Regions from separate parts of the Azospira sp. MPR-E4 genome, predicted to be linked through region 4. Evidence: predicted binding sites of a transcription regulator. Region 4 holds the regulator's gene; each other region holds the start of a gene.
The links. Region 4 encodes sigma-54, which starts transcription at its own class of promoters, with help from an activator protein. Its sites were predicted from a motif close to TGGCACGCTTNCTGCTNA; they were not measured.
Positions count from the first base shown of each region.

Region 1: AC1RTA_RS08705 (CmpA/NrtA family ABC transporter substrate-binding protein) is a predicted target of sigma-54. The motif match lies at 2,148-2,165, and genes of this name have one in related genera.
Region 2: nifE (nitrogenase iron-molybdenum cofactor biosynthesis protein NifE) is a predicted target of sigma-54. The motif match lies at 2,269-2,286, and genes of this name have one in related genera.
Region 3: AC1RTA_RS02805 (circularly permuted type 2 ATP-grasp protein) is a predicted target of sigma-54. The motif match lies at 1,465-1,482, and genes of this name have one in related genera.

Region 1 is NZ_JBXAST010000022.1:25,202-29,031, reverse strand. Features, by position in the region: gene AC1RTA_RS08725 (sirohydrochlorin chelatase) at 1-38, shown strand, start outside; gene AC1RTA_RS08720 (ANTAR domain-containing response regulator) at 63-638, shown strand; gene AC1RTA_RS08715 (hemerythrin domain-containing protein) at 761-1,156, shown strand; gene AC1RTA_RS08710 (Yip1 family protein) at 1,202-1,801, opposite strand; gene AC1RTA_RS08705 (CmpA/NrtA family ABC transporter substrate-binding protein) at 2,322-3,599, shown strand; gene ntrB (nitrate ABC transporter permease) at 3,748-3,830, shown strand, end outside.
Region 2 is NZ_JBXAST010000023.1:24,540-28,369, reverse strand. Features, by position in the region: tRNA gene AC1RTA_RS08995 (tRNA-Lys) at 140-215, opposite strand; gene AC1RTA_RS08990 (YeeE/YedE family protein) at 288-1,394, opposite strand; gene queC (7-cyano-7-deazaguanine synthase QueC) at 1,394-2,083, opposite strand; gene nifE (nitrogenase iron-molybdenum cofactor biosynthesis protein NifE) at 2,324-3,781, shown strand; gene nifN (nitrogenase iron-molybdenum cofactor biosynthesis protein NifN) at 3,774-3,830, shown strand, end outside.
Region 3 is NZ_JBXAST010000005.1:25,273-29,102, reverse strand. Features, by position in the region: gene AC1RTA_RS02805 (circularly permuted type 2 ATP-grasp protein) at 16-1,431, opposite strand; gene AC1RTA_RS02800 (methyl-accepting chemotaxis protein) at 1,676-3,319, shown strand; gene AC1RTA_RS02795 (methyl-accepting chemotaxis protein) at 3,393-3,830, opposite strand, start outside.
Region 4 is NZ_JBXAST010000016.1:20,143-23,972, forward strand. Features, by position in the region: gene recA (recombinase RecA) at 1-437, shown strand, start outside; gene recX (recombination regulator RecX) at 434-889, shown strand; gene lptB (LPS export ABC transporter ATP-binding protein) at 955-1,701, shown strand; gene AC1RTA_RS07140 (RNA polymerase factor sigma-54) at 1,768-3,246, shown strand; gene hpf (ribosome hibernation-promoting factor, HPF/YfiA family) at 3,261-3,581, shown strand; gene ptsN (PTS IIA-like nitrogen regulatory protein PtsN) at 3,737-3,830, shown strand, end outside.

The DNA of each region.
Region 1 (3,830 bases), on a different contig from region 4:
TCGACGCCATGGCCGAGCACATCCTGGCCCTCGACTAGGTCTTTTCAGGAATCCACCTACCCATGCTGCGCGTTCTCGTCATCGATGAATCCCAGAGCCGGGCCGCCGACATCTGCGCCGGCCTGGTCAAGGCCGGCCACCAGGTGGCGGCTGTGCTGGCCTCGTCCCTGGACCTGGCGGGAAGGGTGGAGGAACTGAAGCCCGACGTCATCCTCATCGAAACCGACAGCCCCAGCCGGGACACCCTGGAACACCTTTCCGCCATGAACCGGGACATGCCCCGGCCGGTGATCATCTTCGCCAACGACGACGATTCGGGCCTGATCCGGGAGGCCATGAAGGCCGGCGTCTCCTCCTACGTGGTGGATGGCCTGGACCCGGCCCGCATCAAGCCCATCGTCGAGGTGGCCCGGGCCCGCTTCGAGGAAACCCTGGCCCTGCGCCGGGAGCTGGCGGAAACCACGCAGAAGCTGTCCGACCGCAAGATCATCGAACGGGCCAAGGGCCTGCTCATGAAGACCCGCAAGATGGAAGAGGAAGAGGCCTACCACGCCCTGCGCCGCCTGGCCATGGACCGGGGCCAGAGCATCTCCCGGGTCTCCCAGGACGTCATCGAGATGGCCAAGGTCCTGCTCTGAAGGCCGGGCCGCCGGCCCACCCCTGGCTTTGACCCGGGTGATGCCGGGTTTGATTTGCATCCTGGCCCCGGTTCCCCGTCCGGCGCCATACTGTCTCCCATCACCCTTTCCGGGAGTCCGCCATGAAACGCCATCCCGCCCTGTTGCAGTTGTCCCGCGAACACCACACCGCCCTCAAGCTGTCCCTGGATTGCCGCAAGGCCGTGCTGGCGGCCGACCAGGGGGCCATGAACGCCCTGGCGGGCCAGATGTCGAGCCTCTTCGCCGCCGAGCTGGAACCCCACTTCCAGCGCGAGGAAGAGGAATTGCTGCCCTGGCTGGAAGCCGCCGGCGAGCACCTGCTGGTGGCCCGCACCCTGGCCGAGCACGCCCAGCTGCGGGGCCTGGCCGAGCGCATCGGCCGGGGCGACCGGGGCGCCCTGGAAGCCTTCGCCACAGCCCTGAGCGACCACGTGCGTTTCGAGGAACGGGAGTTGTTCGAGAAGGCCCAGGAGTACCCGGCCTTCGCCGTCGGCTGAGGTTGTGCCGGGGCGTGGCCCCGGCGGGGGCGATGGCGCCCTGGTCTAGTGGATCAGGACCAGGGCCAGGATGACGGTCCACGCCGGCAGGGCGCAGACCATGATGACGCCGCAGAAGAGGGTGGCCAGGCAGTCGTCCTCCACCGCCAGCAGGCGGCGGATGCAGCGGTACATGGCGTAGCTGGAAAGGGCCAGGGCGACCATGCCGGTGATGAGGATGAAAATCAGGCTAGGCACGGCCAGGGCCAGGGAGGCCAGCCACAGGGGAATGGTGCTGAGGGTCACCACCAGGAAGGCCTGGCGCCGGTTCACCGGCACCTGGAAGAAGCGCCCGGCCAGGTGGGCGACGCCCGCCAGCAGTGGCACCATCAGCAGTTCCCAGGCCAGGATGAGCAGCAGGCGTTCCCAGCTGGGGGCAATGAAGCCGGCGATGATGCGGTTGCCGTAGGCGTTGCCGGCGAAGTTGGCCATCACCGGCAGCAGCAGGGAGAGGGGCAGGGCGATGAGGAGAAAACTGACGGCGGCGGAGGGTAGATGCTCCACGTCGTCCCAAAGGATGTCGTGGTTTTCCTGCGTGCCTGCACTGCCCATCATCCAGCCCGACAGTAGACGCGGGGCTTCCATGGGCTGTTGCTGGATATCCATGTTTCCCTCCCGCTCCCGATACGTGCGGGAGCATTGTTTTGTATTGCATGCCATCAACAACCCGATAATCATAAGAACATCGGATGCCAGTGTCTTTAGGCGTTTGGTCATAGATGGGGTCGGCGCTTTCGCCGTTCCCCTTTCCTCTCCCGCGGTCGCTCCCCATTCCGCTGTCCTTCCGCCGCTGTCGCTGCAACCGCCGGCCCGGGTTCCCCCTTCTTGTGCGGCGGTCACGCCATGGCGCACCGCAGCAGTGCGCTCCGGTGCCGCGGATGGATTTTTTCGGGGCGGTGGGAATGTGGCTATCTATATGAAGTAAAGGTGAATTCCAGATATTTTTGCTGCCTGGCACGGTGGTTGCTGAACTAGGTCGTAAGTCGGACCAATGGCGGTTCGAGCAACGCCGGGCAGCGCAGTGAAGCCCTGACCGGCAAACGGACAAAGGCGTCCATCCGCGTGTTCTCTCTCCTCTCACGCGGGTGTGACGCCTTTTCTTTTTTCTGAGGTCAAGGAGCATGGAATGTCCAAGCAAAAGCAATTCGAGGCACCCGATGCCGTGGCGGCGGAACGCCGCGAGTTCGTCAAATCCGCCGGCCTCCTGGGCCTGGGAGCAGCGCTCATGGGCCTGACTCCCGGTCTGCGTGCCGCCGCCTTTGCCGCCGGTTCCGACGCACCGGAAAAGACCGAGGTGAAGATCGGCTTCATCCCCCTGACCGACTGCGCCTCCGTGGTCATGGCCGCGGCCAAGGGCTTCGACAAGAAGTACGGCATCAAGATCGTGCCCACCAAGGAGGCCTCCTGGGCCGCCGTGCGCGACAAGCTGGTGAATGGGGAACTGGATGCGGCCCACGTGCTGTACGGCCTCATCTACGGCGTGCACCTGGGCATCGGCGGGCCGAAGAAGGACATGGCCAGCCTCATGACCCTCAACAACAACGGCCAGGGCATCACCCTCTCCAGCCAGCTGAAGGACAAGGGCGTCACCGACGGCGCCGCCCTGAAGAAGCTGATCAGCAGCGAGAAGCGGGAATTCACCTTCGCCCAGACCTTCCCCACGGGCACCCACGCCATGTGGCTCTACTACTGGCTGGCGGCCCACGACATCAACCCCATGAAGGACGTCAAGACCATCACCGTGCCGCCCCCCCAGATGGTGGCCAACATGCGGGTGGGCAATATGGACGGCTACTGTGTCGGCGAGCCCTGGAACGCCCGGGCCATCATCGACAAGGTGGGCTTCACCGCCGCCACCACCCAGGACATCTGGACCGACCATCCGGAAAAGGTGCTGGGCACCACCGCCGACTGGGCGGCCAAGCACCCGAAGACCGCCGTGGCCGTCACCGCCGCCATCCTGGAGGCATCCCGCTGGATCGACGCCTCCCTGGCCAATCGCCGGGAGACGGCCGAGACCATCGCCGCCAAGGCCTACGTCAATACGGATGTGGATGTGATCCTGGACCGCATGCTGGGCCGCTACAGCAACGGCATCGGCAAGACCTGGGACGACAAGAACCACATGAAGTTCTTCAACGACGGCCAAGTGAATTTCCCCTACCTCTCCGACGGCATGTGGTTCCTCACCCAGCACCGCCGCTGGGGCCTGCTCAAGGACGATCCGGACTACCTGGGCGTGGCCAAGGCCATCAACCAGGTGGCCCTGTACCGCCAGGCGGCGGAGAAGGCCGGGGTGGCCGTGCCCAAGAGCGACCTGCGTTCCTCCAAGCTGATCGACGGCGTGGTGTGGGACGGCAAGGACCCGAAGAAATACGCCGCCAGTTTCAAGGTGCGCGCCTAAGAGCAACCGGCGGCCGTCCCGGCGGGGCCGGGGGCCGCCTCCATCCGTGCATGGGGGAATGATCATGACGACGATGACTTTGATTCAGGGCAACACCGCGCTGGCGGCCAGCCCGACGAACGATGCAACAGACCAGGGAGCAGCCGCCATGGCCATGAATGACAGCAGTGTGGGGAGCGGCCCGGCCGCCTCCGTGACGGCGGCCCCGGTGCCGCCATCGGCGCAGGAGCC
Region 2 (3,830 bases), on a different contig from region 4:
TGTGAAACTGACGCCCCTCAAAATATGCCAAATAGAATTTTCTTACGCTTGAGGCAGAGAAGTAGGGCAAAAAGCAAGGCAGAAAACAAAAAAGCCAACCTATTGGCTGGCTTTTTGCTTTAGTTTCGTGGCGCATTTTTGGTGGGTCGGGCGAGATTCGAACTCGCGACCAACGGATTAAAAGTCCGCTGCTCTACCGACTGAGCTACCGACCCGCAAAAACGGAGCGCGAATTATAGGGGGCACCCCCGGGCCTGTCAAACCCGGGATTGATGCGGGTGGGCGGGCTATTCGTTGAGCATGCGTCGGTACTGCAGGCGCAGGGCCAGCCAGGCGCCGGCAATGATGGACAGGGTGGTGATGAGGCTGCCCAGGGCCAGAGTGGAGATGCCGGAGAGGCCCTGACCCACGGTGCAGCCGAGGGCGGTGACGCCGCCGAAGCCCATGAGGACGGCGCCGATGAGGTGGCTGGCCGTGTCTTCCGCATCGCGGAAGCCTTCCCAGCGGAAGCTGCGGCGGGACAGGGCCACCAGGGCGGAACCGGCGACGACGCCGAGCACCGTGGCGATGCCCAGGGTCAGCTTGCGGCTGGCGTCGCTCCAGGTGGCGAACAGTTCCAGGGCGTAGGCCGGCGGGGCGACGAAGGTGAGGGACTCCATGCGGCCGCTGTTGGTGCCAAGGAAAGCCGGCTGCAGGGTGTCGGGATGTTCGGTGACGAAGGCCAGATGGCCGCTGAGGAACCAGCCGCCCACCACGGCGGCGCCGATGGCCAGACCGCCGAGGATGTACTCGGCCTGGCGGAAGTCGGCGCGCAGCAGGGGCGCCGCCAGCAGCAGGCCGCCGACGCTGCCGGCCACCAGGGCCGACACCGTGGCCGGCGGCAGGCCCAGGAGAGACTGCAACAGCCGGGGCAGGTCCTGACCCGGGGCGGACAGATCCACGGCCAGGACATCCAGCAGGCCGACCCGCAGCAGAGCCGGCAGGCCCTTGAGGGTGGCCAGGGCGGTGAGGCCCATGACCAGGAACACCACCAGGGATTTGAGATTGCCGCCCCCCAGGCGCACCAGGGTCTTGGCACCGCAGCCCGAGGCCAGCACCATGCCGATGCCAAACAGCAGGCCACCCGCCAGGTGGGAAGCCCACAGCAGGCGGGGGGCGGTGTAGATGGAATTGGCCACGTCGATGAGGCCCGCCAGCTGCAGGCCGGCCGTACCCAGCACCGCCGTGCCCATGGCCAGCAGCCACATGCCCATGCGGTTCCAGTCCCCCATGTTCACTATGTCGGACACCGCGCCCATGGTGCAGAAGCAGGTGCGCTGGGCGACGGCGCCGAAGAGGCCGCCGAGGCCGGCGGCCAGCCACAGCAGGGGCGACAGATCGGGCAGGCTGTCCATCAGGCGCTACGGTAGGGCGTGGGATCGGCCAAGCCGGCGGCGCGGAAGCCTTCGGCCCGCAGGCGGCAGGAATCGCAGACGCCGCAGGCCCGGCCCTCGTCGTCGGCCTGGTAGCAGGAGACGGTGATGCCGTAATCGACACCGAGGGCGGTGCCGCGCTGGACGATCTGGGCCTTGGTGAGGTCGATCAGGGGCGCATGCACATGCAGCTCGGCCCCTTCCACCCCGGCCTTGGTGGCCAGATTGGCCATGCGTTCGAAGGCGGCGATGAACTCGGGGCGGCAGTCCGGGTAGCCGGAATAATCCACGGCATTCACGCCGACGAATATGTCCTTGGCCCCCAGCACTTCGGCCCAGGCCAGGGCGAAGGAGAGCATGACGGTGTTGCGGGCCGGCACATAGGTGACGGGGATGCCGCCGGCCTGGACGCCCTCGACGGGCACGGCAATGGAACTGTCGGTGAGGGCGGAGCCGCCGAACTGGCCGATGTCCAGGCGCACCACGCGGTGCTCCTTGGCGCCGAGGGCGGCCGCCACCCGGGCGGCGGCCTGCAGCTCGGCCTTGTGGCGCTGGCCGTAGTCGAAGGACAGGCAATAGGGGGCGAAGCCTTCGCTCTTGGCGATGGCCAGGCAGGTGGCGGAGTCCAGGCCGCCGGAAAGCAGGACGATGGCAGGGCGAATGTCAGTCATAGGCGGGCAAATATACCGCGAGCGGGGGCCGGCATAAAGGCTGGCCCCCGGTCCGGCCGGGCTGGTGCCAAGTGCAACAAGAGGCGCCCCGGGGCTGTCGCGAAACCGACAGGAAGACGCCCCACGACGCCGCCACGGCCCTGACGAGGCAGCAAAAACAAGCACTTTGGGGCAGTGCCGGGCACTGGCACCAAACCTGCTACTTAAGGCTCACAAAAGAAAAATTGTAGGAGAGCCGACATGAGCGCATTGCAACAGAAGGTGGCCAGTGTCCTGGAAGAACCGGGTTGCGCCACCAACCAGGCCAAGGGCGAGAAGGAACGCAAGGCGGGCTGCAAGAAGCAGCTCACTCCGGGCGCCGCTGCCGGCGGCTGTGCCTTCGACGGGGCCAAGATCGCCCTGCAGCCCATCGTGGACGTGGCCCATCTGGTACACGGCCCCATCGCCTGCGAAGGCAATTCCTGGGATTCGCGCCATACCCTCTCCTCCGGCTCCCATATCTACCGCACCGGCTTCACCACCGACATGAACGAGATGGACGTGGTGTACGGCGGCGAGAAGAAGCTCTACCGGGCCATCAAGGAAATCATCGACAAGTACGACCCGCCCGCCGTCTTCGTGTACCAGACCTGCCTGCCGGCCATGATCGGCGACGACATCGAGGCGGTGTGCAAGGCCGCCACCGCCAAGTTCGGCAAGCCGGTGATCCCGGTGAATGCCCCCGGCTTCGTCGGCAGCAAGAACCTGGGCAACAAGCTGGGCGGCGAGGCCCTGCTGGACTACGTCATCGGCACCCGGGAGCCCGACTACACCACCCGCTGCGACATCAACCTGATCGGCGAATACAACGTGGTGGGGGAGTTGTGGCAGGTGAAGCCCCTCTTCGATGAGCTGGGCATCCGCATCCTCGCCACCATCTCCGGCGACGGCCGTTACAACGACATCGCCACGGCCCACAAGGCGAGGGCGGCCATCATGCTGTGCTCCCAGGCCCTCATCAACGTGGCCCGCAAGATGGAGGAGCGCTACGGCATTCCCTTCTTCGAGGGCAGCTTCTACGGCGTCTCCGACATGTCCGACGCCCTGAGGAAGATCAGCGCCCTGCTGGTACGCCAGGGCGGCCCGGCAGACCTGGAGGAACGGGCCGAGGCCCTCATCGCCCGGGAAGAAGCCAAGGCCTGGGCCCGCCTGGAGCCCTACAAGGCGCGCCTGAAGGGCAAGCGGGTGCTGCTGTTCACCGGCGGGGTGAAGTCCTGGTCCGTGGTCTCGGCCCTGCAGGAAGTGGGCATGGAAATCGTCGGCACCTCCATGCGCAAGACCACCGCCAACGACCGGGAGAAGGTGAAGGAAATCATGGGCACCGACGCCCACATGTTCGACGAGCTGCCGCCCCGGGAGATGTACCGGATGCTCAGGGACTCCCAGGCCGACGTGATGCTCTCCGGCGGCCGCTCCCAGTTCGTGGCGCTGAAGGCCAAGACCCCCTGGGTGGAGATCAACCAGGAACGGCACCACGCCCTGGCCGGCTACGACGGCATCGTCAATCTGGTGGATGAGATCGACAAGGCCCTCTACAACCCGGTGTGGCAGCAGGTACGCCAGCCGGCCCCCTGGGAGCGGCCCGACTGGGAACAGGACCTCGAAGAATGGCAGTCCTGCAATCAGGAAGAATGCGCAGGCGAGGTGTGCCATGGCTGAGGTCAAGCACAGCAGGAAGGCCTGCGCCGTCAATCCGCTGAAAATGAGC
Region 3 (3,830 bases), on a different contig from region 4:
CTGTGGCAAGGTTTCTCATTCCAGCACCCAGGTGTCCTTGGTGCCGCCGCCCTGGGAGGAGTTCACCACCAGGGAGCCTTCCTGCAGGGCCACCCGGGTGAGGCCGCCGGGGACCATGGTCACTTCCTTGCCGGAGAGGACGAAGGGGCGCAGGTCGATATGGCGCGGCGCCACGCCCGATTCGACGAAGGTGGGGCAGGTGGACAGGGCCAGGGTGGGCTGGGCGATGTACTTTTCCGGGTTGGCGACAAGACGCCGGCGGAAGTCCTCGATCTCGGCCTGGGTGGAGGCCGGCCCCACCAGCATGCCGTAGCCGCCGGCGCCATGGACTTCCTTCACCACCAGTTCCGGCAGGTGGGCCAGGGTGTAGGCCAGGTCGTCGGGCTTGCGGCACATGTAGGTGGGCACGTTGTTGAGGATGGGCTCTTCCCCCAGGTAAAAGCGCACCATCTCCGGCACATAGGGGTAGATGGACTTGTCGTCGGCCACCCCGGTGCCCACCGCATTGGCCAGGGTCACCTTGCCGGCCCGGTAGGCCTGCAGGATGCCGGGAACGCCGAGCATGGAGTCGGCGCGGAAGACCTGGGGATCGATGAAGTCGTCGTCGATGCGGCGGTAGATCACATCCACCCGCTGGGGGCCCTGGGTGGTGCGCATGTAGACCGTGTCGTTATCGACGAAAAGGTCCCGCCCTTCCACCAGTTCCACCCCCATCTGCTGGGCCAGGAAGGTGTGCTCGAAGTAGGCGCTGTTGTAGGCCCCCGGGGTCAGCACCACCACGGTGGGATCGGAGACTCCGTTGGGAGCGGAGGCCCGCAGGGTCTCCAGCAGCAGGTCCGGGTAGTGTTCCACCGGGGCCACCTTGTGCTTGGAGAACAGCTCGGGGAAGAGCCGCATCATCATCTTGCGGTCTTCCAGCATGTAGGAGACGCCGGAGGGCACCCGCAGGTTGTCTTCCAGCACGTAGAACTCGCCGGCCCCGGCCCGCACCAGGTCCACGCCGGCGATGTGGGCATAGATGCCGGCCGGCACGTCCACCCCGCGCATGATGGGACGGAACTGGGCGTTGCCCTCCACCTGCTCCCGGGGAATGCGCCCGGCCTTGAGGATTTCCTGGTCGTGGTAGATGTCGTGGAGGAACAGGTTGAGGGCCTTGACCCGCTGCTTGAGGCCGGCCTTGAGGGCCTTCCACTCATCTGCCGGGATGACCCGGGGAATGATGTCGAAGGGGATCAGCCGCTCGGTGCCGGCCTCCTCGCCATAGACGGCGAAGGTGATGCCGACGCGGCGGAAGGCGATGTCGGCCTCGGCCCGCTTGCGGGCGATGCGTTCGTCAGGGGTTTCGGAAAGCCAGCGCCGGTAGGTCTGGTAGTGGGAGCGGACGGCGCCGTCGGCACCGTTCATTTCGTCGAAGAAGCTGGGCTTGTTCATGATGGTCGCGCCATGAGGAAGGGCGACAATCAAATAGCAGGGGTTGTGCCAGGATCATAATCGCTTGATCCTTAAAGGACTTCCGGGGAATTGGCGGAAGCGGCGCCAGAAAACGGTGCCACCATGCACCATGGGCAGAAGCGGGCGCACCAATTTGAAGCAGAAAAGTGTGATTTCCTTCACGGCATGGCTGGTGACGGAAATATAATGCGCACTTCATGTTTCATATAGTTTGGACAATCCCATGCTTGATCAACTTTCCCTGCGTACCCGACTCCTGGCGGTGGTGCTGGTGGCGCTCCTGGGGGTCCTGGCACTGGCGGCCATCGCCGCCTTCAATACCCGCTCCCTCATGCTGGATGAGAGAAAAGGCCAGATTCGCGCCATCACCCAGGGCGCCTACAACGTGGTCGCCTACTATCAAAGCCAGGAAGCCGCCGGCAACCTCAGCCGCGACGAGGCCCAGGCCCACGCCAAGGCGGCCGTGCGGCAGATCCGTTTCAACGGCCCCGACGGCAAGAGCGACTATTTCTACATCTGGACCCCCGACGGCATCAGCGTCATGCATGCCCTGAAGCCGGAATGGGAAGGCAAGCCCATGGGCGACCAGGTGAAGGACGGCAGCGGCAAGCTGATCATCCGGGAACTGGCAAGCCTGCTGCAGAACCAGGCCACCACCTACATGGACACCCAGTTCGTCAAGAAGGCGGGCGATCCCACCATGTATCCCAAGGTGCTCTACGCCCAGAAATTCCCGGCCTGGGACTGGATCATCGGCACCGGCGTCTATATCGACGAAGTGGACCGGGAGTTCCAGCAAACCCTGATCTACCAGGGCCTGCTGGCCCTGGTGGTGCTGGCCCTGATCGGCAGCATCTGCTACCTGGTGACCCGCAGCGTGCTCAAGCAGATCGGCGGCGAACCTGCCGCCGCCACGGCCATCATGCAGCAGGTGGCCGGCGGCAACCTGCATGCGGCCATCGGCCAGACCCAGCCCGGCAGCCTGCTCCATGCCCTGAGCCAGATGGTGCTCTCCCTGCGCCAGATGCTCACCGAAATCCGCCAGGACGCGGAAACCCTGGCCAGCAACTCCCAGGCGATCAGCTCCGCCTCCAGCCAGCTGGCCGACACCACCGGTGCCCAGGCCGATGCCACCTCCTCCATGGCCGCCGCCATTGAACAGCTGACGGTCAGTTCCAGCCACATTTCCGACAGCGCCGAGGAGACCCAGGGGGATTCCCACAAAGCCGTGGATCTCTCCAAACAGGGCCGGGAACGGGCAGAGCAGGCCGCCGAGGCCATGCAGCGCATCGCCGCCACGGTATCCGAAGGCTCCACCCGCATCCGCACCCTGGATCAGCAGGCCAACCAGATTTCCTCCATTGCCGGCGTGATCAAGGACATCGCCGGGCAAACCAATCTGCTGGCCCTCAACGCCGCCATCGAGGCGGCCCGGGCCGGCGAGGCGGGCCGCGGTTTCGCCGTGGTGGCCGACGAGGTGCGCAAGCTGGCGGAGCGGACGTCCTCCGCCACCATCGAAATCGAGCAGATGATCGCCAGCATCCAGAGCGAGACCAACAATGCGGTGCAGTCCATGGACGACGCCCTGCCCCAGGTGGAACAGGGGGTCAGCCTGGCCCAGGCGGCGGCGGAATCCCTGGCCAATATCGAGGCCGGCGCCCTGCGCACCCTGGAGCACATCCAGGAAGTGGCCAATGCCATCCGCGAACAGAGCGCCGCCAGCACCTCCATCGCCCAGCGCGTCGAAGCCATTGCCCAGACAGTGGAAGAAACCAGCACCACCATGAACAACACCATGACCTCTGCCCAGGACCTGGAACGGGTGGCCCACAACCTGAAGGGCCTGGTGAACCGCTTCCAGACCTGAGGCCGGCAACGCCCAATGAAAAAAGCCCGGAGCTTCGGCCCCAGGCTTTTTTTTATGGACTTCGTCGACCGGCTTAGCGCCCGGGCTGGAACTGGAAGTAGGCGATGAGGTTGCGCAGTTCGCCGGCGGTGGCCAGCAGCTGTTGCACATTGCGCTCCGCCTCGCCGATGGCGGCGGCGTTTTCCTCGATCAGGGCGGCAATCTCGGAGACGCTCATGGCCACGTCCTGGCTGGCCTGGGACTGCTGCACCGTGGCCTGGGCGATGTGGCGCGCCATCTCGTCGATGTGCTGCCCGTCCTGGACCACTTCGGCCAGGCTGACCCCAGTCTCGCCCATGGCCTCGTCGTTGTGCCCCACCTGGGCGCCGGCGGATTCGATGCTGCCGACGGCGCTTTCGGTGATCTTCTGGATCTCCGTCACCATTTCGGCGATTTCGGCAGTCTGCAGGCGGGTGCGTTCGGCCAGCTTGCGCACCTCATCGGCCACCACAGCGAAACCGCGCCCCGCCTC
Region 4 (3,830 bases):
GCATGAAGATCGGGGTGATGTTCGGTTCCCCGGAAACCACCACCGGCGGCAACGCGCTCAAGTTCTACGCCTCCGTGCGCCTGGATATCCGCCGTATCGGCGGCATCAAGAAGGGTGACGAGGTGATCGGCAACGAAACCCGCGTCAAGGTGGTGAAGAACAAGGTCTCCCCGCCCTTCCGCGAAGCCCTGTTCGACATCCTCTACGGCGAAGGCATCTCCCGCGAGGGCGAGATCATCGAACTGGGGGTGGCCAACAAGCTGATCGAGAAGTCCGGCGCCTGGTACTCCTACAAGGGCGAGAAAATCGGCCAGGGCAAGGACAACTCCCGGGAATTCCTCAAGGCCAACCCGGCCATTGCCCAGGAAATTGAAGGCAAGATCCGGGAAGCCCTGGGCGTGGCCAATCCCGCCCCGGCGGCCGCTGCCGGGGAATGACCCCGAGCCTGCGCCAGCGGGCCCTGGGGCTGCTGGCGCGGCGGGAGTACAGCCGGGCCGAACTGGCCCGCAAGCTGGCGCCCCACGCAGAATCCGAGGCTGAGCTGGAGACCCTGCTGGACGACCTGGCGGCCCGCCGCCAGCTTTCCGATGCCCGCTATGCCAGTGAAAGGGTCGCCATCCGCGCCCGCCGCTACGGCGATGCCCGGCTGGCCCAGGAGCTGCGGCAGAAGGGCGTGGCCGAGGAAACCGTCGCCGCGGCCCTGGCCCAGGGCGGCAGCGAGCTGGAACGGGCGCGCCAGGTGTGGCAGAAGAAATTCGCCGCCCTGCCCGCCGATCTGGCCGAGCGGGCCAAACAGACCCGCTTCCTCCTCAGCCGCGGCTTTGCCGCCGCCACCGTCCGCCAGGTGCTGCAGGGCGGCTGGGACGACGAGTCCGGCAGCGACTGGTAGAACCCCCGGGCGACACCTCTGGCACAATGCCTTTACGCCCCCGCATTCATAGAATCCGATAGCCCATGTCCGAGCAGAACCCCGACCTCATCGCCAAGCTTTCCGCCAACAACCTGAAAAAGCGCTACAAGTCCCGCACCGTGGTGCATGACGTGTCCTTCGAGGTGGGCAGCGGTGAGGTGGTGGGCCTGCTGGGCCCCAACGGTGCCGGCAAGACCACCTGTTTCTACATGATCGTCGGCCTGGTGCCCTCCGACGGCGGCTCCATCCAGCTGCAGAATCAGGAAGTGACCCACTTCCCCATCCACAAGCGGGCCCATCTGGGCATTTCCTACCTGCCCCAGGAGGCTTCCGTCTTCCGCAAGCTCAACGTGGAGGAGAACATCCGCGCCGTGCTGGAACTGCAGAAGCTGCCCAAGCACGAGATCGACCTGCGCCTGGAGGAACTGCTGGAAGAGCTGCACATCGGCCACATTCGCGCTTCCAATGCCGCCGCCCTGTCCGGTGGCGAGCGCCGCCGGGTGGAAATCGCCCGGGCCCTGGCCACCTCTCCCCGTTTCATCCTGCTGGATGAGCCCTTCGCCGGCGTGGACCCCATCGCCGTGCTGGAAATCCAGAAGATCATCCGTTTCCTCAAGGACCGCAGCATCGGCGTGCTCATCACCGACCACAACGTGCGTGAGACCCTGGGCATCTGCGACCGGGCCTACATCATCAATGAGGGCCGGGTGCTGGCGTCTGGCCGCCCGGATGAGATCGTTTATAATGAAGACGTCCGAAAAGTATATCTGGGCGAGAGCTTCCGTCTCTGACGAGCCCAGTCTCCGAGTCTTTCCCTCAACCCGCTCATTGCCGCCGGCCCCTTCGGCCCCGGGTCCATGAAACCAACCCTCCAACTCAAACTCTCGCAGCACCTGGCCCTGACGCCACAGCTGCAGCAGTCCATCCGGCTGCTGCAGCTGTCGACGCTCGAGCTGGAGCAGGAGTTGGAGAAGTATCTGCTGGAAAACCCCCTGCTGGAGCGCGAGGACGAGAACTACGAGCCCTCCTACAGCGGGAGCGAAGGCGAATACGCCGGCAGTACGGCCGAGGCCGCTGCCGAAGGCCCGCGGGAAGGCGATAGCGGCGAATCCGGTGAAGGCGCCGACAGTCACGGCCCCGAAGAAGTCCGGGACGACAGCCGGGACAGCCTGGGCGAGGGCGAGGACTGGTTTGCCGAAGGCAGCTACCCTTCCGCCTCCCGCGACGAGGACGAGGATTCCGACTTCCAGGAAGTGCAGGCCGCCAACACCTCCCTGCGCGACCACCTCAACTGGCAGCTGGGCCTGATGCAGCTCTCCGAGCGGGACCGGCAGCTGGTCAGCTTCCTGATCGAGGCTCTGGACGAGGACGGCTACCTGACCCAGCCCCTGGAGGAGCTGCAGGAAGCCCTGCCGGAAGAGCTGGAAATCGACCTGGACGACCTGCAGATCGCCCTGCGCCACCTGCAGCACCTGGACCCGACCGGTGTCGGCGCCCGCACTCCGGGCGAATGCCTGGCCCTGCAGCTGGAAGCCCTGCCGGCCGACGAGGTGCGGGACCAGGCCCTGAAGCTGGTGCGCCATCATCTGGAACTGCTGGCCGGCCGGGACTTCACCAAGCTGAAGAAGCTGCTGGGCTGCGACGACGAGCGCCTGCGCGCCGTCACCAACCTGGTGAAGAGCCTCAACCCCCGGCCCGGCGCCCAGTACGCGCCCCTGGATGCCCGCTACATCACCCCGGACGTGGTGGTGAAGAAGGTGCGCAACCAGTGGACCGCCAGCATCAATCCGGACGCCTACCCGCGCCTGCGCATCAACCGGCTCTACGCCGAGATCCTCTCCAAGCAGCGCGGCTCCAGCCTCTCCGGCCAGCTGCAGGAGGCCCGCTGGCTGATCAAGAACGTGCAGCAGCGTTTCGACACCATCCTGCGCGTGTCCCAGGCCATCCTGGACCGCCAGCGCCAGTTCTTCGAACACGGCGAGGTGGCCATGCGTCCCCTGGTACTGCGGGAAATCGCCGAAACCCTGGGCCTGCACGAATCCACCGTTTCCCGGGTGACCACCCAGAAGTACATGGCCACCCCCCGGGGCATTTTCGAACTCAAGTATTTCTTCGGCAGCCACGTGGCCACGGATACGGGGGGCGCCTGTTCGGCCACCGCCATCCGGGCCCTGATCAAGCAGCTGGTGGCGGCCGAAGACCCCAAAAAACCCCTTTCGGACAGTCAAATATCCGAAATTCTTGGCCAACAAGGCATTGTTGTGGCGCGTCGAACCATTGCAAAATACAGAGAAGCGCTCAACATTTCGCCGGCCAACCTACGCAAGTCCATCTAAAAAAGGAGCGAGCCATGAACCTGCACATCACCGGACATCACCTGGAAGTCACCCCGGCGATCCGCGACTACGTCACTGCCAAGCTGGAGCGGGTTACGCGTCACTTCGACAGCGTCATCGACGTCAACGTCATCCTCACCGTGGAAAAGCTGAAGCAGAAGGCTGAAGTCACCGTGCGCGTGCCCGGCAAGGACATCCACGTGGATGCCGAGGATGCCGACCTGTATGCCGCCGTGGACACCCTGATCGACAAGCTGGACCGCCAGGTGCAGAAGTACAAGCAGAAGGCCCAGGATCACCACCGCGACACCATCAAGAATCACATCGAAGAGTGATCTGATTCCCTCTCCGGGACTGGGATGAAAGGCATAGGCGGCGGGGTCGTTTTCCGTTATGATCCCGCCACTTTTCGCCAGGTATCCTGCCTGAATCCCAGTCTCCAACCGGCCCTGCCGCCGCCATCCCGCTGTTCGGGGAAGGTTCCCGCCCCATGGATCTGATCGCCAAACTCCTCCCTCCCGCCCACATCCTGCTGGACCTCGAAGCCAGCAGCAAGAAGCGGGCATTCGAGCAGGCCGGACTGC